3 regions of the Rhizobium sp. NLR8a genome follow, and region 1 is predicted to be linked to each of the others. Evidence: predicted binding sites of a transcription regulator. Region 1 holds the regulator's gene; each other region holds the start of a gene.

Region 1 (7,524 bases):
GGGAAGCCCAGCGCCTTCAGCGTGATGCCGGAATAGAAGTCGATATTGGGATAGAGCTTCTTCTCGATGAAATATTCGTCGGTGAGCGCAATGCGCTCCAGCTCCATCGCAACTTCCAGCAACGGATCGTCCTTGATGCCAAGTTCGCCAAGCACTTCATGCGTCGTCTTCTGCATGATCTTGGCGCGCGGATCATAGTTCTTATAGACGCGGTGGCCGAAGCCCATCAGCCGGAACGGATCGTTCTTGTCCTTGGCGCGGGCGACATATTCCGGAATGCGGTCAACGGTGCCGATTTCTGTCAGCATGTTGAGAGCCGCTTCGTTGGCGCCGCCATGGGCGGGGCCCCAGAGGCAAGCGATGCCGGCAGCGATGCAGGCGAACGGATTGGCGCCCGACGAACCGGCGAGACGGACGGTCGAGGTCGAAGCGTTCTGCTCGTGATCGGCATGCAGGATGAAGATGCGGTCCATGGCGCGGGCAAGCACCGGATTGACCACATATTCCTCGCAGGGGACGGCAAAGCACATGCGCAGGAAGTTCGACGCATAGTCGAGGTCGTTCTTCGGGTAAACGAAGGGCTGGCCGATATGATACTTGTAGGCCATAGCGGCAAGCGTCGGCATCTTGGCGATCATGCGCAGGCTGGCGACCATGCGCTGGTGCGGATCGGTGATGTCTGTGGAGTCGTGATAGAAGGCCGACAGGGCGCCGACACAGCCGCACATCACAGCCATCGGATGCGCATCACGGCGGAAGCCGGTGAAGAAGCGGCTCATCTGCTCATGCACCATCGTGTGGTGCGTGACGCGATAGTCGAAGTCCTTCTTCTGCGCGGCCGTCGGCAGTTCGCCGTAGAGCAGGAGGTAGCAGACCTCGAGGAAGTCGCCGTGCTCGGCAAGCTGCTCGATTGGATAGCCGCGGTGCAGCAGCACACCTTCGTCACCGTCGATATAGGTGATTTTGGATTCACAGGATGCGGTCGAGGTGAAGCCCGGATCGTAAGTGAAGGAAGCGGTGTTTTTGTAGAGGGCACCGATGTCGATGACGCTCGGGCCGATCGTGCCGCTTTTAACGGCGAGGTCGACTGATTTGTCACCGATTTTTATTGTAGCGCTTTGATCCGTCATGCTGATCCTCCGAAATGTCGGTGGCGCCACAAAAGCGCCATAGGGGTTAAGCGTCCTTTCCGATAGCTATATGATCGTGACGCTAATGCCAAGTTACCGTGATGGCATTTTGTGCATTGCGGCATCACCTTTTAGGCACCGCAGCGATGAGCCGCACGCATAACGGAAGCCGATGATTCGACTTGCCTTTTGCTCCTTTGGGTTTTCCTTCGTATTTCAACCGATTATTCTTGCCGGATTTGCGTGAAGGTTGCATTCTGGCGACTTCGCGGGGCATTTTGGGCGGCGCATGCAGGAACAGACGACAGCCGAATTGCGGCCGCAAGTGGGCGCCGGCCTTGCCGATCCGCCGAATTTTCCTGCGCCTGCGGTGGTGACTCAATCGGTAAGGACGCAGTCGCAGACCCCGTTGCGTCATCGGCTGCTGGCCGCCGCCCGGCAATCGCTGCCTGCCGGAGCCTACATGCTGGGCGAAGAGGCCGATTATGGCCGAATGCTGCTGTTCTCGCCGGTCTTCCTCGGAGCCGGCTCGGCCTTCTGGTTTCTTGCGGCATCGGATTTGCCCCTCGTTCCATCGCTGCTCTGCTTGCTGGTGTCGGCGGCCGCGGTTTTCCTCACCGGTCCCAGCCGGCCGGCCTTGCGCGCAAGTTTGATGGCGCTGGCACTTTTCGCCGGCGGCATGCTCTCGGCTCAGTTTGAGAGCTGGCGGGCTTCGACGGTGATCCTCGATTCATCCGTGACGACGACGGTGACCGGCCGTGTCGAACGGCGGGAAGGGGACGGCCGCGGGCGCTGGCGCTACATTCTTGCCGTCACAGGCACCGAGGCTCCGGAGCTGAAACGGCCGCCGAGACGCATCACCGCGATCGTCCGGGGCGCCGATGCGCCTTTCGAAATCGGCGACATCATCACCGGCAAGGCACGGCTGACACCGCCGGCGGGCCCCGCACTTCCCGCGCTCAACGATTTCTCCTTCGGTGCCTATTTCGACGGCATCGGTGCCAACGGTTTCTTCTATGGTGCGCCGGAGAAACTCGACTTGGAGGCAGGCCCGCAGGCGGCCAGCTCGACGTCGGACGCTCTGCTCGAATGGCTCTACCGGCTGCGCAGCAGCATCGGCGACCGCATAAGATCGATCCTGCCCGGCGATACCGGCGCTTTTGCCGCTGCTCTGGTGACGGATGAACGGCGCGCCATCTCGAAGACGACGACGGAGGCGCTGCGCCAGTCCGGCCTTGCCCATATCGTCGCGATCTCGGGCCTCAACATGGCGCTGTCGGCCGGCATCTTCTTCGTCGGCTTCCGCATGCTGCTCTGCCTCTTTCCCGGCGTCGCCCAAGCCTATCCGACAAAGAAGATCGCCGCCGCCGGTGCGCTCATGGCCGTCACCGCCTATTACCTGATCTCCGGTTTCGGGGTTTCGGCCGAGCGCGCTTTTATCATGATGACCATCATGCTGATTGCCGTCTTCTTCGATCGGCCGTCGATCAGCCTGCGCAATGTCGTTCTCTCTGCGCTCATCATCATCGCCATTTCACCTTCGGAAGTATTGGGACCGAGCTTTCAGATGTCCTTTGCCGCGACATTGGCTTTGGTATCGGGCTATCAGCTGTGGAAGGACAGGCGTGTCCGTGAAAACGCTTTCCTGAAATTGCCGATCATCAGGCCGGTGGTTGTCGTCGCCGGTTTCTTCGGCGGCGTCTTCCTGACCTCGCTGATCGGCGGTTTTTCCACCGCCCTGTTTTCGATCGAGCATTTTCATCGCCTGACGGCTTACGGCCTGCCGGCAAACCTTGCGACGATGCCGATCATCTCCTTCATCGTCATGCCGGCCGGGCTGCTGGCGATGCTGCTCATGCCCTTCGGGCTGGATGCTCCGCTCTGGACGGTGGTCGGATTCGGCCTCGATCTGGTGATTGCGGTTGCCAAGACGGTGTCCGGCTGGGGCGGCGATATCGGCATCGGCCGCTTGCCCGCCTGGTATTTCGCAGTGGCGGTGGCAGGCTTTCTGCTGCTGACGCTGCTGCGCACCCGGCTGCGCCATGTCGGCACATCCATCATCGCCGTCTCGACACTCACCGTACTGCTGCTGCCGGCTCCCCGCCCGCCGGATCTGGTGATTTCGGAGGATGGTGGTCTGGTTGCGGTCGTTGCGGCTGAGGCAATCGCGTCCAACCGTGAAAACCCGCCGGATTTCATCTTCGACCAGTGGCAGCGAGCGCTGGTCCTGCCGACACATGTTCCACCGAAGATGCTGGATGGTCCGGCTATCCCGCCGGAAGGAGAAGACCGCCGAGTCAGGCTTTCCCGCGATCAGCAGAACGAAGCGAGCGCAGCGATGCGGGCAGCCGCAGCAGGCGGTGAAGCAAACCGGTTTTCCTGCGTCAAGAAGGCGTGGTGCACATCACGACTCGGCAATGGCCATATCGTCACCGTCATCGACAATGCCGCCTATCTCGGCCCGGCCTGCGATACGGCCGATATCGTCGTGACCTCGGTCCGCCTGCGTTTCAACAGCTGCCGTTCAGGCGGGACGCTCTTCACCGGCGAGACGCTCCGCAGGACCGGTTCCGTCGAATTGCGCTTCGCCGATGCCGGCCTGCAGGTCGCAACCGCATTCGAGGCGCTATCGCGGCCATGGATGCGCCATCGCGCCTATGATTGGCGCAAAGACAGTTTTACCGAATCCGGTCCGGCTGCTGTCAGTGATAACGGCGAATGAGGCCGACGAGCTTGCCCTGCACCTTGACGCGGTCCGGCCCGAAAATCCGGGTCTCGTAAGCCGGGTTGGCGGCTTCCAACGCGATCGAGGCGCCCTTCCGGCGGAAGCGTTTCAGCGTTGCTTCCTCGTCGTCGACGAGGGCAACGACGATGTCGCCGGGACTTGCGGTGCTGCCGTTGCGGATGATCACGGTGTCGCCGTCGAAGATGCCGGCGTCGATCATCGAATCGCCCTTGACCTCCAGCGCGTAGTGCTCACCGGAGCCAAGCATGTCCGCGGGAATGACGATGTCATGCGTGTTGTTCTGGATCGCCGAGATCGGAACGCCGGCGGCGATTCTTCCCATGACCGGCACGGAGACAGAGTTGCCGTTGTCGGCGACCGGCTTTGCGGCAGCGGGGGCGGCGACCGGCTGGGGTTTGCCGAGGCTGCCCTCGATGACGCTCGGCGAAAAACCGCGGCGCTGTTGCAGGCTGGGGTTATAGGCCTCCGGAAGCTTGATCACTTCAAGCGCCCGGGCGCGATTCGGTAGGCGGCGAATGAAGCCGCGCTCCTCGAGCGCCGTGATCAGGCGGTGAATGCCGGATTTCGAGGCGAGATCCAGGGCATCCTTCATTTCGTCGAAGGAGGGAGGGACGCCGGATTCCTTCATGCGCTCATGAATGAAAAGGAGAAGCTCCTGTTGTTTGCGCGTGAGCATCGACGTCAGACCCCTGATTGAAACAAATCCAGAACAGACACTATATGTTCCATATGTGTTCCGCAAGTAGCTAAATTTCCGTAAAACTTCGGGCCAACTCGTCGAGATTTTTAATTTCATTCGACGGGATTGGCGCACATCGCTTGCATTCGGGGAGGGGCTGTCGCACATCTTTGCCCCTTTCAGGAGGATATCATGAACGCGCATTCCGCCAAGTCGCATCCGCTGGATCACGTCGTGCTGCCGGTGGTCAATATCGATCTGGCGCGTGAGAGGCTCGGCAAGCTCGGTTTCACCGTCGCCGCCGATGGGCGCCATCCCTTCGGAACGGAGAATGCCTGCGTCTTTTTCGCCGACAAGACCTATCTGGAGCCGCTTGGCGTGGCGAGCGTCGAGGAGAGCGAGGCAGCGGCCCGCCACGGCAATGTCTTCATCGCCCGCAATCGCGCCTTCCGCTTCCGCTGCGGCGAGGAGGGATTGTCTGCGCTGGCCTTCCTCAGCGAGGATGCCGGCCTCGATCATAAGCGCTTCGTCAGCAACGGCGCGAGCGCCGGCGAGATGTTGCAATTCAGCCGGCCGATGCGGATGCCGGATGGTTCGGAGACCGTCGGCAGCTTCAAGCTGGCCTTTGCAGCTGATCTGCGCGCACCCGATTTCTTTCTCTTTACCTGCCAGCGCATCAATTCCTTCCCGACAGATCGCGCCGCGCTGGAGACGCATGCCAATGGCGTGATCGGCATTGCCGAGATCGCGCTTTGTGCGCCGGACCCGGCGGCATTCGCCGCCTTCGTCGGGCTTGCGATAGGGCAGGCGGCGGCGGAGAAAACCGGTTTCGGCGTGAATATCGCGGCATCAAATGCGAAGATCAGCCTGATGACGCCCGAAGGGCTGGAGGCCTATTTCGAGCTTGCCGTCTCATCCGCCGATCGTGGTCTGCGCGGCCGGGTAATCCTCTTCACCGTCGCCGATCTTGCCGTGACAGAAGCGCATTTGGGTGCTAACGGGATCACATTCACGCGCAAGAACAATCGCATTCTGGTGAAGTCTACGCCCGGGCAGGGTGCGCTCTTCGCCTTCGAGGAAACACGATGAGCACCGACACGAATTCCGAAGTCAGGATCGGCGAAGGCGAAGGTCAGGTCACCTTTTCCAATACCGCCCGCCTGTCGCTGATTGCCGGCCCCTGTCAGATGGAGAACCGGGACCACGCCTTCATGGTCGCCGGCACGCTGAAGGAGCTTTGCGCAAAGCTTGGCATGGGTCTTGTCTACAAAAGCTCCTTCGACAAGGCCAACCGCACCTCGCTCTCGGCCGAGCGCGGCATCGGCCTGGAAAAGGGCATGGAGGTCTTTGCCGACCTCAAGAAGGAATTCGGCTTTCCGGTCATAACCGACGTCCATACGGCCGAGCAATGCGCCGAGGTGGCCAAGGTGGTCGATGTCCTGCAGATCCCGGCCTTCCTCTGCCGTCAGACCGACCTACTGATCGCCGCCGCAAGGACCGGCCGTGCCGTCAATGTCAAGAAGGGCCAGTTCCTCGCCCCCTGGGACATGAAGAACGTCCTGAAGAAGCTCAACGCCAGCGGCAATCCGAATGTGCTCTTGTGCGAGCGTGGCGCTTCCTTCGGCTACAATACGCTGGTCTCCGACATGCGCTCGCTGCCGATTATGGCGGCGATGGGCGCTCCCGTCATCTTCGACGCGACGCATTCCGTCGCTCAGCCGGGCGGGCAGGGCGATTCCTCCGGCGGCCAGCGCGAGTTCGTGGAAACGCTGGCGCGCGCGGCAGTGGCGACGGGAATTGCCGGCGTCTTCCTCGAAACCCATCAGGACCCCGACAACGCGCCGTCCGATGGCCCGAATATGGTTTATCTCAAGGACATGCCGCGACTGCTCGAGAAGCTGCTTGCCTTCGATGCGATCGCCAAGTCCTGACGTTCAACAAGCTGACATGTTCGTGGTTTAGGCCACGACGGAATGCTGGTTCGGAGGCCGGAAATTGCGGCATTGTAATTTGCACGCCTTCGATTATGACAGGCTTCGAACGACTTATCACCCACCGAGCAGGAAGAACCCATGACTGCAATCACCGATATCATCGCCCGCGAGATCCTCGATAGCCGTGGCAACCCCACCGTCGAAGTCGACGTCTATCTCGAAGACGGCAGCATGGGCCGCGCGGCCGTTCCCTCGGGCGCCTCGACGGGCGCGCATGAGGCGGTCGAGCTGCGCGACGGCGGCAAGCGCTATCTCGGCAAGGGCGTCGAAAAGGCGGTCGAGGCCGCCAACACCGAGATCTTCGACGCGATCGGCGGCATCGACGCCGAAAACCAGATTCAGATCGACAACATCATGATCGAGCTCGACGGCACGCCGAACAAGTCGCGCCTCGGCGCCAACGCCATCCTCGGCGTCTCGCTCGCCGTCGCCAAGGCTGCCGCCCAGGCATCCGGCCTGCCGCTTTACCGCTACGTCGGCGGCGCTTCCGCCAGCCTCCTGCCGGTGCCGATGATGAACATCATCAACGGCGGCGCCCATGCCGACAATCCGATCGACTTCCAGGAATTCATGATCCTGCCGGTCGGCGCCGATTCGATCGCCGACGCCGTGCGTATGGGGTCGGAAGTCTTCCATACGCTTCGAAAGGAGCTTGCCGCGCAGGGCCACAACACCAATGTCGGTGACGAAGGCGGCTTCGCCCCCGGCCTGAAGAGCGCGCCCGAAGCCCTGGATTTCATCATGAAGTCGATCGAGAAAGCCGGCTACAAGCCGGGCGACGACATGTGCCTCGGCCTCGACTGCGCCTCGACGGAATTCTTCAAGGACGGCAAGTATGTTCTCGAAGGGGAAGGCCGTACGCTCGAATCGGGCGCCATGGCCGAATATCTCGCCGAGCTCGCCGGCAAATACCCGATCATCTCGATCGAGGACGGCATGGCCGAGGACGACTGGGACGGCTGGAAGGCGCTGACC
Region 2 (7,524 bases), on a different contig from region 1:
GAAGTGAAGGACCGCAAGACCGGCGCCCGTGAAACGATGACCATCGAAGCGGCGATCAACAGGTTCGTGGCTTAAGGAAACGGAGGCGAAATGGCAGAGGCAGCAGTGGACCGGAGTTCAAAATCCGGCTTGGGTCCGGCTGGCAAGCCATTTTCCACCTTTGAGCGCCTCGTGGCGTGGCGTTATCTGCGCGCCCGCCGCAAGGAGGCCTTCATCTCGGTCATCGCCGGCTTCTCCTTCGTCGGCATCATGCTCGGCGTTGCGACGCTGATCATCGTCATGGCCGTCATGAACGGCTTTCGCACCGAACTCGTCTCGCGCATCCTCGGCATCAACGGTCATATGATCGTGCAGCCGGTCGACGGACCTTTCACTGATTATGCGGATCTCGCCAGCAGGCTCGCCGCCGTGCCCGGCGTCAAGATGGCGCTGCCGCTGGTCGAAGGCCAGGTGCTCGCCTCCGCCCAGGCTGGCGGCAGCACCGGTGCGCTGGTGCGCGGTGTCCGCGCGGAAGATCTGACCAAACTCAAAGCGGTTTCTGAGCATATTAACCCGGGCGACATGGTGGGTTTTGCTTCCGGCCAAGGCGTGTTGATCGGCACCCGCATGGCCGACCAGCTCGGCCTGCGCGTCGGCGACCTGATTACGCTGACGTCACCGGATGGTGACATTACGCCGATGGGCGTCAGCCCGCGCGTCAAGTCCTACAAGATCTCCGGGCTGTTCGAGATCGGCATGTCCGAATATGATTCCTCGATCATCTTCATGCCGCTCGAGGAGGCGCAGCTTTATTTCAATGCCGAGGGGCTGGTGCAGTCGATCGAGCTTTTCGTCGATCACCCCGACGATATCGATGCTCTGAAGCCCAAAGTGGAGGAAGCGGCAGGCCGTCAGATCAACCTCACTGACTGGCGCCAGCGCAACCAGACCTTCTTTTCGGCGCTGCAAGTCGAGCGCAACGTCATGTTCATGATCCTGACGCTGATCGTGCTGGTGGCGGCGCTGAACATCATCTCCGGCCTCATCATGCTGGTGAAGGACAAAGGCAGCGATATCGCCATCCTGCGCACCATGGGCGCCAGCGCCGGCGCCATCATGCGCATCTTCTTCATGACCGGGGCGGCGATCGGCATCGTCGGTACTCTTGCCGGTGTGCTGCTCGGCGTTCTCGTCTGCGTCAATATCGAATCCATCCGCCAGTTCTTCTCCTGGATATCCGGCACCGTGATTTTCAATCCCCAGGTCTATTTCCTCAGCCAGCTGCCGGCCGAGATGGATATCAGCGAAACGATCTCGGTGGTCGTCATGGCGCTCAGCCTCTCCTTCATCGCCACCATCTTCCCGGCATGGCGCGCCTCCAGGCTCGATCCGGTGCAGGCCCTGCGCTACGAATAAGGAATGCCGCATTCATGAACCGCAACGTCGTCCTCAAGCTTACCGGCGTCGAGCGCCATTACGGGCAGGGTGATACGCTGCTCACGATCTTGAAGGGAGCAGATTTCTCGCTGTCGAAAGGGGAGATCGTCGCCCTCGTCGCCCCCTCCGGCACGGGCAAGTCGACGCTGCTGCATGTGGCAGGCCTGCTCGAGCATCCGGATGGCGGCGAAGTCACCATCAACGGCCATGCCTGTGACGGTCTTTCCGACGAGAAGCGCACGGCGATCCGCCGCCGCGAGATCGGCTTCGTCTACCAGTTCCACCATCTCCTGCCGGAATTTTCGGCGCTTGAGAACATCATGATGCCGCAGCTGATCGCCGGTCTGTCCTGGAAGGAAGCCCAGGAGCGAGCTGGTCAGCTCCTCGACTATATGCGCATCGGCCATCGCGGTTCGCATCGCCCGGCCGAGCTTTCAGGAGGCGAACAGCAGCGTGTCGCGATCGCCCGCGCCGTCGCCAATGCGCCGACGCTGCTTCTTGCCGACGAGCCGACCGGCAATCTGGATCCGGAAACGGCAAGCTACGTCTTCGATGCGCTGGAGGCGCTGGTGCGCCAATCTGGCCTTGCTGCCCTCATCGCCACTCACAATCACGAACTCGCCGGCCGCATGGATCGGCGCGTCACGATCTCCGATGGCAAGGTCGTCGACTTCTAGCTCGACTACGGGACGACCAGCCCGCCGCGGTAATCGAGCACATAAGCCTTCCGCCCGGCGACCATGATGCATTCATGGCCACTGAATCGCTCGCAGCCGCCTTCGCTGCGGTCGACATAGCGGCCGAACGGATGATCGAATTCCATTCCGCCGAGAAAGCGGCCCTCCCGATACATTGCCGACAGCGCCGCCTTGATCACGGTCCCGGCGGCTCTGCCGTCGATGAGATCGGACGCGACGACGCAGCCGAAATAATTCATCGCCCAGACGGGTTCGCCGGTAAACCAAACCACTTCCTGTCCGGCGAAATCGGTGCCGCCGAAATAGCTGTCCAGATAACGCCAGTCGCCGCTGAAGTAGCCGATATCATGGGCACCCGGTCGGCAGGGCGGGCGAGGCACACCGCCGCCGACATAGGTCGCGGCTTTCGCCTCTACGATGAAGTCGTTCAGCACCGCGGTGTCGAGCATGATCATCTTCCTCCCTGTCTCATCTGATACGGAAATAGCAGAAGACAGAGAACATAAGAAGTACAAAAGGCCGAGCATTGCTCGATCGCCTTGGGGCAGGTGCATCAGACATCGGATGCGCTGTATGGATCCGTTCGGCAGGCGATGTCGGGCCGGTCGCGCGGAGCATGTTCAAAGCCAGCGCTGAAGCTGTTCGATTCGCAGCACGGAACCCGCATCTTTCAAACGCAAGCGCGAAGGAAAAGATTCCTGTTGACATCGGAACATAGATGGAACAAAGTGAAAACATAACGAGTAAAGGAGAGCCAGATGACTGACATGATCCGTGATATCGCAGCATTCACCTCCATCGCAATGTTCGTTGCCAGCTTCTCGCTTATCGTCATCGCGATCTAAAGTTTTCAGGGGATCGCATGGCAGTCATGCGGTTCACACGCTGGTCTTCTTCTGGACATCATCGCCCTCAATGCCGACAATGCATCCGATTCATTTCGGCTGATTGGGAAGGCATATCATGGCGGAGACGGAAAAGGGTTCAATGGGTGAGGCGACCGGCGGCACGCCGGGCTTCATCCACCTGAGGGTCCACTCCGCCTATTCGCTTCTTGAGGGCGCGCTGCCTCTGAAGAAGATCCTCTACAAGGCGACCGGCGACAGTCAGCCGGCGATCGCCATTACCGACACCAATAATCTCTTCGTCGCCCTTGAATTCTCCCAGAAGGCAATGGACGAGGGCCTGCAGCCGATCATCGGCTGCCAGGTCTCGATCGACATGGAAGACGGATTGGAAAGCGAAAAGCGCGGCGGTCAGCCGGCCCTGATCAAGCTGCCGTCGATCGTTCTTCTTGCCGCGACGGAGGCTGGTTACGAAAGGCTGGTCGATCTCGTCAGCCGCGCCTATCTCGGCGGCGATAGCAACCAGGCCATTCATATCAGAGCTTCCTGGCTGGAAGAGGCAGGCACGGAAGGGCTGATCGCCTTGACCGGCGCGGTGACCGGGCCGGTCGACGCGGCTGTCAGGGAAGGTCACCACGCCCAGGCGGAAGCCCGGCTGCTCACGCTGAAGCGTCTCTTCGGCGACAGACTCTATGTCGAGCTGCAGCGGCACGGCACCTACGACAGGCGGCACGAACAGAAGATCGTCAGGCTTGCTTACACGCATGACCTGCCGCTCGTCGCCACCAACGAAGCCTTCTTTCCGACCCGCGACGATTACGACGCCCATGATGCGCTGATGGCGGTTGCGCATAACGCCATCGTCTCCGACGATAGCCGTTTTCGCCTGACTCCGGATCACTACCTGAAGAGCCGGGCCGAGATGGCCAAGCTCTTTTCCGACCTGCCGGAAGCGCTTGAGAACACAATCGAGATCGCCAGGCGCTGCTCCTTCGTGCTGAAAACGCGAAAGCCGATTCTGCCGCGTTTCACGGGCGCCACCGACGATGCCGAGGAGGCGGAACGCGCCGAGGCAGGCGAATTGCGCCGCCAGGCAGTGGAAGGGCTGGACATGCGGCTTTCGACCCTCGGCATGTCGCCCGGTTACGAGGAAAAGGATTATCGCGAGCGGCTGGAATTCGAGCTCGGCGTCATCGAGCGCATGCGCTTCCCAGGTTACTTCCTGATCGTTTCCGACTTCATCAAATGGGCCAAGCAACATGATATTCCCGTCGGTCCCGGTCGTGGCTCGGGCGCGGGTTCGCTGGTCGCCTATGCCTTGACGATCACCGACGTCGATCCGCTCAGGTTTTCGCTGCTGTTCGAGCGCTTCCTCAATCCGGAACGCGTCTCGATGCCTGACTTCGACATCGACTTCTGCCAGGACCGCCGCGAAGAGGTGATCCGCTACGTCCAGGCGAAATATGGCCGCGAGCAGGTGGCGCAGATCATCACCTTCGGTTCACTGCAGGCGCGCGCCGCCCTTCGCGACGTCGGACGCGTGCTGGAAATGCCTTACGGCCAGGTCGACAAAATCTGCAAACTCGTGCCGAACAATCCCGCCAATCCGACGCCACTCTCAAAGGCGATCGAAGAGGAGCCGAAGCTGCAGGAGGAGGCGGCGAAAGAACCGGTGGTGGCGCGTTTGCTCGACATCGCCCAGAAGATCGAAGGGCTTTATCGCCACGCCTCGACGCATGCCGCCGGCATCGTCATCGGCGACCGGCCGCTGTCCAAGCTGGTGCCGATGTATCGCGATCCGCGCTCCGACATGCCGGTTACCCAGTTCAACATGAAGTGGGTGGAGCAGGCCGGCCTCGTCAAATTCGACTTCCTCGGTCTGAAGACACTGACTGTGCTGAAGGTCGCCGTCGATTTCGTCGCCAAGCGCGGCATCAAAGTCGATCTTGCGGCCATTCCTCTCGACGACAAGCCGACCTACGAGATGCTGTCGCGCGGCGAGACGGTTGGCGTGTTCCAGGTGGAAAGTGCCGGCATGCGCAAGGCGCTGATCGGCATGAAGCCGGACTGCATCGAGGATATCATCGCGCTGGTGGCGCTTTACCGCCCGGGCCCGATGGAGAACATCCCGACCTACAATGCCCGCAAGCACGGCGACGAAGAGCTGGAATCGATCCATCCGATGATCGACCACCTGCTCAAGGAAACGCAGGGCGTCATTGTCTACCAGGAACAGGTGATGCAGATCGCCCAGGTCCTGTCGGGCTATTCGCTTGGCGAAGCCGACCTTCTGCGCCGCGCCATGGGTAAAAAGATCAAGGCGGAGATGGACCAGCAGCGGGAACGCTTCGTCGTCGGCGCCGTCAAGAACGGCGTATCCAAGCCGCAAGCCGACAACATCTTCGAACTCCTGGCGAAGTTCGCAAACTACGGCTTCAACAAGTCGCACGCCGCCGCCTACGCCATCGTCTCCTACCAGACGGCCTACATGAAGGCGCACTATCCGGTCGAATTCCTCGCCGCCTCGATGACGCTCGACATGTCCAACACGGAAAAGGTCAATGATTTCCGACAGGACGCCAAGCGGCTCGGCATCGAGGTGATCGCGCCTTCGGTGCAGACCTCCTTCCGCCATTTCGAGACCGGCGACAATCGTATCTACTATGCGCTGGCTGCCCTCAAAGGGGTCGGCGAATCCGCCGTCGACCACATCGTCGAGATGCGTGGCGACAAGCCTTTTGCCAGCATCGAGGATTTCTGCCTGCGCATCGATCCGCGCCAAGTGAACCGCCGCGTGCTCGAAAGCCTGATCTATGCCGGCGCCTTCGATTGTTTTGGCACGGACCGCGCCCAGCTGGCCGCCGGCCTCGACCGCATCCTCGGTTATGCCCAGCGCGCCCAGGAAAACAAGCTGAGCGGTCAATCGGACATTTTTGGCAGCGCACTAAACTCAGGTCCGGAGAAGATCTCCTTGCCGCCCTATTCACCCTGGCTGGCATCGGAGCGTCTGCTCAAGGAATTCCAGGTGCTGGGCTTCTATCTGACGGCCCACCCGCTCGATTCCTACAACAACATCCTGCAGAAGATGCGTGTGCAGACCTTTGCCGAGTTTTCTCAGGCGATTAAGCAGGGGGCTGCCAATGCGCGCCTTGCCGGAACCGTCATCTCCAAGCAGGAGCGCAAGACCCGCACCGGCAACAAGATGGGCATCATCGTCTTTTCTGATTCCTCGGGCCAGTTCGAGGCGGTGCTGTTTTCGGAGATGCTGAACCAGTATCGCGACGTGCTCGAGTCCGGGAAATCCTTCCTGCTGACCGCGACCGGTGAGGAGCGGCCGGAGGGCATCGGTCTGCGTATCCAGACGATCCAGTCGCTGGAGGAAAAGTCGCTCCAGATGCAGAAGGCGCTGCGCGTCTATATCAGAGATTCCGGGCCGCTGAAGATGGTCGCCGGCCATCTGAACGCCAAGGGCGACGGTCTCGTTTCCTTCATCGTCATCAAGGAGGACGGCAAACGCGAGGTGGAAGTGGCGCTGTCGGAGAAATACCGCATCACTCCGGAGATTGCTGCCGCTCTTCGCGCCGCGCCCGGCGTCGTCGACGTCGAGCTTGTCTGATCAACCCAGTTGATCGTGATCAACCCGGTCGATCGTAATCAGCCCGGTTGATCTCATCACCCACGGGTGATCGTGATGAAATCCGTGCCCTCACCGGTTTCGCGACCAAGGCCGGTATCGGAGATCGTCAACGTCGAGCCGGGCGCGATCAGCGCGTCGATCCTGCGGCGTGTTTCGTCGGGGATCGTGATGCGGCTCAGCGAACGGGCGATCGGCCTGCCTGTGACGATCGAACTTTCCTGATTGGTGATCCCGAGCCGCTTCATCGTCTCGCGGGAGAGATTGTTCTCGAGCGTGATGCCCAGCCAATCCGCCGTGCCGGCATGTTCATCGACGGCATGCAGCGTGAAGAAATGCGTGCCGAGTGCTAAGTCCGGATCGGCGATCGTCACCGGGGCCTCGAAGATCGGCCTGAAGGCCTGACGCACCATGATGACGCCGTTCGGCGGTTCACCCTTGCCGGCGGCGGAATAGACCGATGTGAGAAGTCTGTCGGAGACCAGGCTCCTGTCGCCGGCAAATTCCACCGGCCGCAGCATCTTGAAGGCGTTGATCGCCTGCACGGTCGACGGACCGAGCAGGCCGTCCGGACCGCCGGCGGAAAAGCCGAGCTGATTGAGTAGCGTCTGGATGTCGATCACCGTCTCGCGCAGCGTGCGCCGCGTGACGAGCATGCTGATCGGTTCGGACGGCGGCTCGGCTTCGGGCGCCGTAATCGACGGATTTGCCGGCATTGGCATCGCCGCGGTATCGTTCATCGCCACCTGCACCGGTGTCCCGGCGCTGTCGGGCATCGAGGGCCGCAGTTCGACATCCGAAAGCAGCGGCATCGCTGCCGGCGCATCGGGGCGGAAAAGGTTCGGATGGTCGATCGGTTGCGGCACCAATTCGTCGTCGCTGATGATGACGGGAATGCCGGGCTCGGTCATTCGGTAGAGCATTTTTGCGA
Region 3 (7,524 bases), on a different contig from region 1:
GATGCCTCCAGCGCCCGGACGATACCGGCGAGCGAGTTTCTGTCGACGACACCGAGCGCCCCGATGCCGCGCTCCTTGGCGGTCGCAAACAGCTCATCCGCCGACGAAGCCCCGCGCAGGAATGAGAAATGTGTCGTGACCTGGAGCTCGGCATAGCTCATGCGAAGATCCCGTGGATGAACCAGCGGTGGCTTCCGGTTTCAGGATCGATGCCATCACCAGAGCGAAAGACCCAGAACCGTTCACCGCCCTCGTCTTCGATCACGAAATAGTCCCGCACCGCCTCCATCTCCGCGTCTCGTTGCCACCACTCGCCAAAAATCCGCTCAGGCCCATCGGCCCGTTTGACCTTCCTCCGCTTGCCGCGCCAGGTGATCGAGACCGGCGGGCGGTCCGGCAGCAATGCAATGGCCTCGATCAGCTCGGGATGCGCCAGCAGCCGGACCGGCCGGCGCCAATGGCTGACCCAGGTGACCTCGACCGGATCGGCCGCGGCGCTGATGCGCTGGACGGAGCGCTCGGGCACATCGGAGGCAAGCGGTGCCACCCGATAAACACGCTGGCCACGGTTGCCGTAAATATCGATCAGCGGCGTCACGTCCTTCACTTCCTCCTCGACCAACGAGGAGGATTTCTGGCGCTCCTCCAGCGGCTCGGCCATGACGGCGACCAGGGTGAGCTTCTCGATCCCGAAGCCGGGCTCGATCTTCTCCGTTCGATCGCGAAACAGCTTCGTCAGCCACGCGACATCGCGCACCGGCTTCACCGTGCCGGCGCGGATTGCCTGCCGCGTCCCGTCAACCTTTTCGACGATCAGGTCGGCGCGCCGAACACCAAGGCCGCGCCTCTGCAGCTCCTCGATCAGTTGTGCGACCAGACGGCCGACATATTTGTCGATGGTTTCGGCCGCACCGATTGGCTCGGCGAAGGCGCGGCTGACCTCGACGAGCTCGGCGGTGCGGATCGGATCGATCGGTTCGGAGAGGCGGCCGAACATCTGGTCCAGCCGCCGGCCTATCTCCGGACCGAAACGAAGCGTCAACGGCGCGCGCGGCGTGTTGGCCAATTCGCCGATCGTCTGGAAGCCAAGCGTGCGCAGATCGCTGACGATCTTCGACGGAAGGCGCAGCAACGATATCGGCAGCTGTTCGACGGCGCGGACGGTCTCACCTGAAGGCACGATGACCGTCTCGCGAGTGACGGCGCGGGCGCAGGCGTGTGCCGCCCCCCAGGTGTCGGCGATCGCGACACGTGAAGAAAGCTTCTTTGCCAGGAACTGATTGGAGATCTTGGTCACCATCGAAAGCTCGCCGCCCTGCAGGTGATCGGCACCCTCGGTATCCATGACGATCCCGTCGACGCCATCGACCGCGACGATCGGTGAGTAGAGCGTCAGTGCCCAAAGCGTGATCCGTTCAAGGGCTGCGGCATCCACTTCAGGATCCGCATCGACCAGCATCAGGCCGCGGAACAGTGCCTGTGCTTTCGCAGCCGGCATGCCGACATGAACGCCGGCTTTCCTGGCGGCGGCGTCGGCGGCCGATACCCAACGTTTCGAGCCGCTCCTGGCGATCACGGCGATCGCCTGTTCAGGCGGAATAGACGGGTCGGCGCGACGAATACGATCCGTCGGCAGATCCGGAAGATAGATCGAGACAACCCTTGTCATCGCACGCCCTCACGAGAAACTCAGCACATTCACCCGCTTTTACGCGCATCAATTCTAGCAACCATTGGGCGCTTCCAACGCCCGGCACTGGCAATTCCTCCGACGGCATGACGCTCACCCGCCACCGCGTGGTCGACGCCGTGGGCTGCCCGAAATCATTGGCCTCCGTCTGCCGTCGCCAGCGTCGAACGGCAAGCGCCATCGTGCCCGTTCGCTCGGCCGCCAGCTGCAACCGGCGCGAGCTGACCATCGGCAGGCGAACGAGTTCACCGACGACGGCGCCAAGGCCACCAAAGGACAGCCCCTCCTCCATATTGGCGAGCACGTCCTCTTCCTTGTCGGATTCGACGAAGATCACCCGGTCGGGGTGGAGTCCGACCTGGGCGAGCGCCGGAAAGAAGAGGTCGGGGCGCGTCAGGCACCAGACGATCGGGCCTTTCGTCCGCGCTGCTATCCCCGCCGCACAAAGGGCTGCCGCCGCACCATCCACCGTGCCCGACCCGCCGCCGGCAAATTCGTGCAGGGCGCCATAGGCCAGACCACCTCCCGGCAGGACCGCATCGATTTCCGGCACGCCGAAGGACAGAGAGCCAGCCTTTCTGGCGGACACGCCCTCAAGCGAGGCAATGCGCTCGCGCAGATCGGAAATCACCCTTTCACGGGCAGCAGTCATCGTTCACGGCTCCCTTCAAGGTCGTGTTGGCGGCCGACATCATGTCGATCAAAATGCGGATGTTCTCTTTCTGTTCCACACCCAAAAAAGAGTCAAGCAACCGCAGGAATGGGAATATTATCCTGAACATTAGAAATCAGCAGAATACCCATGAGAATCAGCCCAATAGCGGCCGGCGGATTTTTTTCCGAGCGTCTGCGGGCGCTAATCCCTTTGTGTGAATTGCGGGGACAAGTCGGTATCGCCACAGTGTCTTTAAGATTTTTCTGCTGAACTCCCGGCATGAAGAAGCCTCTGAGATCAAAACCCCTCCTTCGTGACGCTGAGGCCCCGATCCGTTCCCGGCCGCGAGGCAGGAGAAATCCCGCCCAACCACAGCTCCTGTTCGATCCCAGGCCTGAGCGCGTCGAGCCTGCGCTGGCGGAATTGAAGTCCCGTCCCCCAAAGGGAAACGAGTGGAGCTGGGAGCTGAAATGGGATGGCTATCGCCTTGCCGTTCATATCGGGCCGCAACGGATCAGGATCCTCACGCGTGGCGGACATGACTGGACTCATCGGTTTCCGGAAATCGCAGAGGCCGCCCGAGCGCTCGGGCCGGCTACGATGATCATCGATGGAGAGGCCGTCGTGCTCGACGCAGAGGACCGGCCGGATTTCGGGCTGCTGCAGCAATCGCTGGGCGCATCCGGCAAACAAGCTGGCAACCGTGCCTCTAATGCCATCCTTTATGCTTTCGATCTTATCTACCTTGATGGCCACGATTTACGCGGTGTCGAATACCGTTCACGCCGACACCTTCTCGAGGACACGTTGAACGGCGCAAAGAACGAGCAGGTCGGCGCTATTCGGCTATCGGAAACACTTGATGCCGAACCAGTTGTCCTGCTGGAGCAGATCTCCCGCCTCGGCCTGGAAGGCATCGTCGGCAAGCACCTCGATCGGCCCTATCGTTCCGGCCGGACCGGGGACTGGGTGAAAGTCAAATGCGTCCAGAGCGAGGCTTTCTTCATCGTCGGTTATGAGAGGTCGACGGCATCCCCTCTTGGCTTCGGCTCGTTGGTGCTCGCCGCCTACCGCGATGCCGACCTCGTCCACGTCGGAAGTGTCGGCACGGGCTTCAGTCAAGCCGAGGCCAACAAGTTGCGGAAGATGCTCGACACGCTGCGATGGAAGCGAAAGCAGCCACACCTGCCCTATTCAGGAAGCGCCGATATTGTCTGGGTCCAGCCGACGCTGATCGCCGAGATCGAGTTTCGCGCCTGGACGTCGGACGGGAAACTACGTCATCCATCCTACAAAGGCTTGCGAGAACGCCAGGACAATGCCGAGGTCTTCCGGCTCGACTAGCGAAATCAGCGCCATACGCTAGATTGGTCACCATTCGAGCTCGGCGGAGTAGATGTCTAGCATGTGCAACCTTTATCGCATGGAAGACAAGGACTGGGTTGCGAAGTGGGCCCAGGACGCTGAAAGCCTCATCAACCTTATGCCGGCCTACCAGATGAACCCCGATCAGATGGGGCCGATCGTCCGCAACACCGCCGACGGCAAGACGCAACTGGTCCATGCGCGCTGGGGACTGCCCTCCCCGCGCTTCGCGCTTGAGAAGGCGGCCAAAATCAAGGCCGAGAAACTTGCGGCCAAGGGCAAGGCTTTCGATCCCCAGGAACTGATCCGCATGGAGGTCGACCGCGGAACGACCAACGTGCGCAAGCTCAGTTTTCCGCACTGGAAACGATGGTTTGGCGTCGAAAACAGATGCCTGGTTCCGGTCACCAGTTTCGCGGAACCGGATCCGGCCAGCCGGCAAGATGGCGGCAACGTGCCGAATGCCTGGTTCGCCCGCGACGAGCAGAAGTCGCTGATGTTCTTTGCCGGTCTGCATGTCCCGCAATGGCGGAGTGTCCGAAAGGTCAGGGACGGGCTGACCACCGATGATCTCTACGGATTCTTGACCACGGATCCCAACGACCTGGTGAAGCCGATCCATGAGAAGGCCATGCCGGTCCTGCTGCTGACGAAGGAAGAGACCGACACTTGGATGCGGGCGCCATGGGATGAGGCCAAGGAACTGGCCCGTCCACTACCCAACGACGCGCTGATCATCTCGTCCCGCGAACCATACGGATCCACGATTGTCTCGAAATCCGGAGAACCGGTGGGACAGGGCAGTCTCGTTTGAGGTCTGAACTCAGAGTTTGAATGTATCGGAAAACGAAAAGCCTGCCGCGGGAGGAGGTGCGGCAGGCTTCTCGAAATGTTGAACAACGGCTGGGAGGAGGAGTGCCGCTGTTCCGTCAGGCTCCCCTTGGGAGGAGGAGTGGGTCGCCTGAAACACGAAGCTCTGCGGGAGGAGGTGCATTGCTTCGTTGACCTCAAGATACCAGAGGCTGCCTCGGCCGCCAGCGCTCAAATCGCAGTGCAGCCTTGCACTTGCTGCAATGCAATATCGATCCTGAGCTGAATTTTCGACCATTATGGGCGAGAAGCAGCTTTCTCTGTCATAGGCTCGAAACCAAGAACAAACTCGATCACCTTGGCGGAAGACATTTCGCACGGCTTCAAGATCGACCCAGGTCCAGCCAATCGATAAAGGTTGAAGCTGACGATATCGGTTCCGCTAAGCTCCTCGCCATAGAGCCAGGTCCGTTTGCCATCCTGCGACCGCTTGACGGTCACGCCCCATGATCGATCACCAAAATGTCCGTCGACATAGCCGTCGGGCAACTTCGCAAGCGCGTCTTCGAACGTCGCCTGAACCGATGGAGGTGTTTTGCCGTCGGCACTCATGGCGCCAGGCATTGGTCGCAGATCCCGCAGCCATCGTCATCCATGCTCGAGGCCGGACGTAACCTACGACAGCACGGACATGTCTTCGCCTCCGAAGCACACTTCTCATCGCGGTCCGGCGGAAGAATTTCAATATGGAATTCCGACAGCATCTCGGCCGCGTTTCGATCCATGGCGATGCTCCAGTTGGGGTTATACCAGAGATAGTAAGCTTCGAGGGCTGCACAAGCGGGCAGAGATGCCGTGAAGAACGATCCAGTTCGAATACGGTGTCACAATTGAGCGCCTTCTTGACGATCGTTGCCTGACCTTGTTCATTCGTGCCATGTTCAAGACCGCAAACGCCGTGCAGATCAGAGTTTCCATTGACGAGATCCAGCCGGACATCTGGCGCCGATTGGTCCTGCCGGTGCATTGGAACCTGGAGCATCTGCATCTCGGTATTCAGGCAGCATTCAACTGGTGGAACTATCATCTCTACGAATTCCGCATTGGCGGCTTGCGGTACGGGGAAGTCGAGATCCTGACAGAGGATGCGACCGACGACGATCCTCGGGTCTTCGATCAGAGAGAGGTTCGATTGCTGGACTTCGAGGAAGGCGCCGTCTTCAGCTACTACTACGATTTCGGTGACGGCTGGCGGCACACCGTTGCGGTCGAGGAGTACTTGACGCTCGCCGCTACGCCCAAACATGGGAGCTGTGTCGCCGGCGAAAGGGCGCGACCGCCCGAAGATGTTGGTGGAGTATCGGGATATGAGCGGTTTCTGGAGATCATCGCAGATCGGGACGATCCAGAATATGCTGAAACCATTCGGTGGTGCGGCGGCTATTTTGATTCCGAATGGTTCGACCTGTCGATGGTGGATAAGGATGTTCGCAACGCTCTGCGCTCAAACGTCAAACGCCGTCTGTATCAACCGAAACCGAAACCAGTCCCGAAGAAATGAATCAAGTGCAGGTTCGAGTTGGGCGTCTTGATGAAATCCGAGCCTACACCCAACTGCTCACAGAGGCGCCTCATTTCAGATTGCACATCCAGGTAACATCGCCCGGCCATCGAGGACCGACCAATTTGGGGCCGGAAGCGGATTGACCGCAGCTAGGACACACAACACGGAAAGCGGACGTGAGTGTTCTTGCTGCCGAGGTCTGGGATCGACCCTTAGCGGACTAATTCTCAACGCAATTGACATACTTATGACACTAGGGACGTTCGAAGGTCATTTATCAGGTCGCGCTCGAACTTAGTGAGATCGACTCCTCGTGCATCCATTCGGATGACCAGCTCAATCGCGCTGTCGAGTGTCGGGAACTCCCGACCGACGGGTGCGATCCGCATTGCGGTCTCGGGAGGAATCCCATACTCATCAAGCGCGAAGAGACCGCGCTCCAAGAACAGACTTTCGGCCTTGGCGGCATAGAACTCGTAGTTCCCGGCCTCTACACCGATTTTTCTGAACACATCGCTTTGAATGTGCGATATTGCCATGAGGCTCTGCGGAAACGTATATCCGACGTACTTTCTGAGGAAACGAAGTGACAGTTCGACCGCATCGCTAACTGAATCGGTACGCCGTCGATACGCAACGAAGTTGTCGGTCACTTCGCGAAGGCTCTTGCTCTTCTCAACCGAGTACAAGGCTGCTTGCAACTGTTTGCCAGAAAAAATCTGGTATCCTTTTAGGATACCAGAGTCCATATAACCGAAGATCAGACTACAGACCGCCAGCAACTGCTGCGAGTCAGGCATTCCGCGCCAGGCCAGTGGCTTTCCAAGCAGCGTCGGATCGCGCCATATTGCTTCATAGATTGCATGCTGCGTCTCGATGGGAACCTTGCGGTTGGCCTTGAGGGTTTCCGCAGACAACGGGGTCTCCCGCGTAACGGATTCCACGCGACTTTTAGAAGCCGGCGTCAGGTCGTCATCTTCGAGGTCCAGCAAGAGTGACATTGGGGTTGTATCGGACTGAGTGCCAACGGCAACCTCAATCACGCAGGTGTCTGGCTCGGGTTGCTCCTCCAGAACGTAAACTTTTCCGACGAAATACCGGCGCATCCGGCCTGCTCGCCCCGCAATGTTTCGAAACGTAAAGTAATCAATGCCCGTGGTTTTTATCCGTTTGTCGAAGATAATGACATTCTCGGCGACGGTGTTCACCCCCTCAATCAACGTCGACGTGCAAATGAGGAATTTGATTGCACCGGTCTCGAACGCCTTCACCATGTACTGCTGTAGCGCACGGGGGATGCTGCCGTGATGGATGCCCACACCTCGGCGCAGCGCATGGGTTACGACCCATTCCTCCGGATACTCCTTCTCCAACCATTCGACGGCTGACCAGGTCAGATCTGCCTCGGGAAGCAACCCTTCCACGTTCAGAAGCGTTTCT

Evidence for each region. The regulator LexA, encoded in region 1, represses DNA repair genes until DNA is damaged. The targets are predictions, from matches to a motif close to TGTTCNNNNTGTGTTCNG.
Region 2: a site for LexA is predicted at 2,823-2,840, ahead of dnaE (DNA polymerase III subunit alpha). Genes of this name have one in related genera too.
Region 3: a site for LexA is predicted at 2,403-2,420, ahead of HJC04_RS02220 (ImuA family protein). Genes of this name have one in related genera too.

Annotation. Positions count from the first base shown of each region.
Region 1 is NZ_JABDWI010000007.1:205,720-213,243, forward strand. It holds gene gltA (citrate synthase) at 1-1,130, opposite strand, end outside; gene HJC04_RS15330 (ComEC/Rec2 family competence protein) at 1,420-3,852, shown strand; gene lexA (transcriptional repressor LexA) at 3,833-4,552, opposite strand; gene HJC04_RS15340 (VOC family protein) at 4,748-5,644, shown strand; gene kdsA (3-deoxy-8-phosphooctulonate synthase) at 5,641-6,486, shown strand; gene eno (phosphopyruvate hydratase) at 6,628-7,524, shown strand, end outside.
Region 2 is NZ_JABDWI010000015.1:111,853-119,376, reverse strand. It holds gene proS (proline--tRNA ligase) at 1-75, shown strand, start outside; gene HJC04_RS26260 (lipoprotein-releasing ABC transporter permease subunit) at 91-1,395, shown strand; gene HJC04_RS26255 (ABC transporter ATP-binding protein) at 1,410-2,093, shown strand; gene HJC04_RS26250 (DUF5680 domain-containing protein) at 2,099-2,563, opposite strand; gene dnaE (DNA polymerase III subunit alpha) at 3,078-6,575, shown strand; gene HJC04_RS26240 (L,D-transpeptidase family protein) at 6,632-7,524, opposite strand, start outside.
Region 3 is NZ_JABDWI010000001.1:481,904-489,427, forward strand. It holds gene HJC04_RS02210 (error-prone DNA polymerase) at 1-161, opposite strand, end outside; gene HJC04_RS02215 (DNA polymerase Y family protein) at 158-1,669, opposite strand; gene HJC04_RS02220 (ImuA family protein) at 1,590-2,342, opposite strand; gene ligD (non-homologous end-joining DNA ligase) at 2,625-3,689, shown strand; gene HJC04_RS02230 (SOS response-associated peptidase) at 3,751-4,524, shown strand; gene HJC04_RS02235 (hypothetical protein) at 4,818-5,144, opposite strand; gene HJC04_RS02240 (plasmid pRiA4b ORF-3 family protein) at 5,458-6,081, shown strand; gene HJC04_RS02245 (DEAD/DEAH box helicase) at 6,330-7,524, opposite strand, start outside.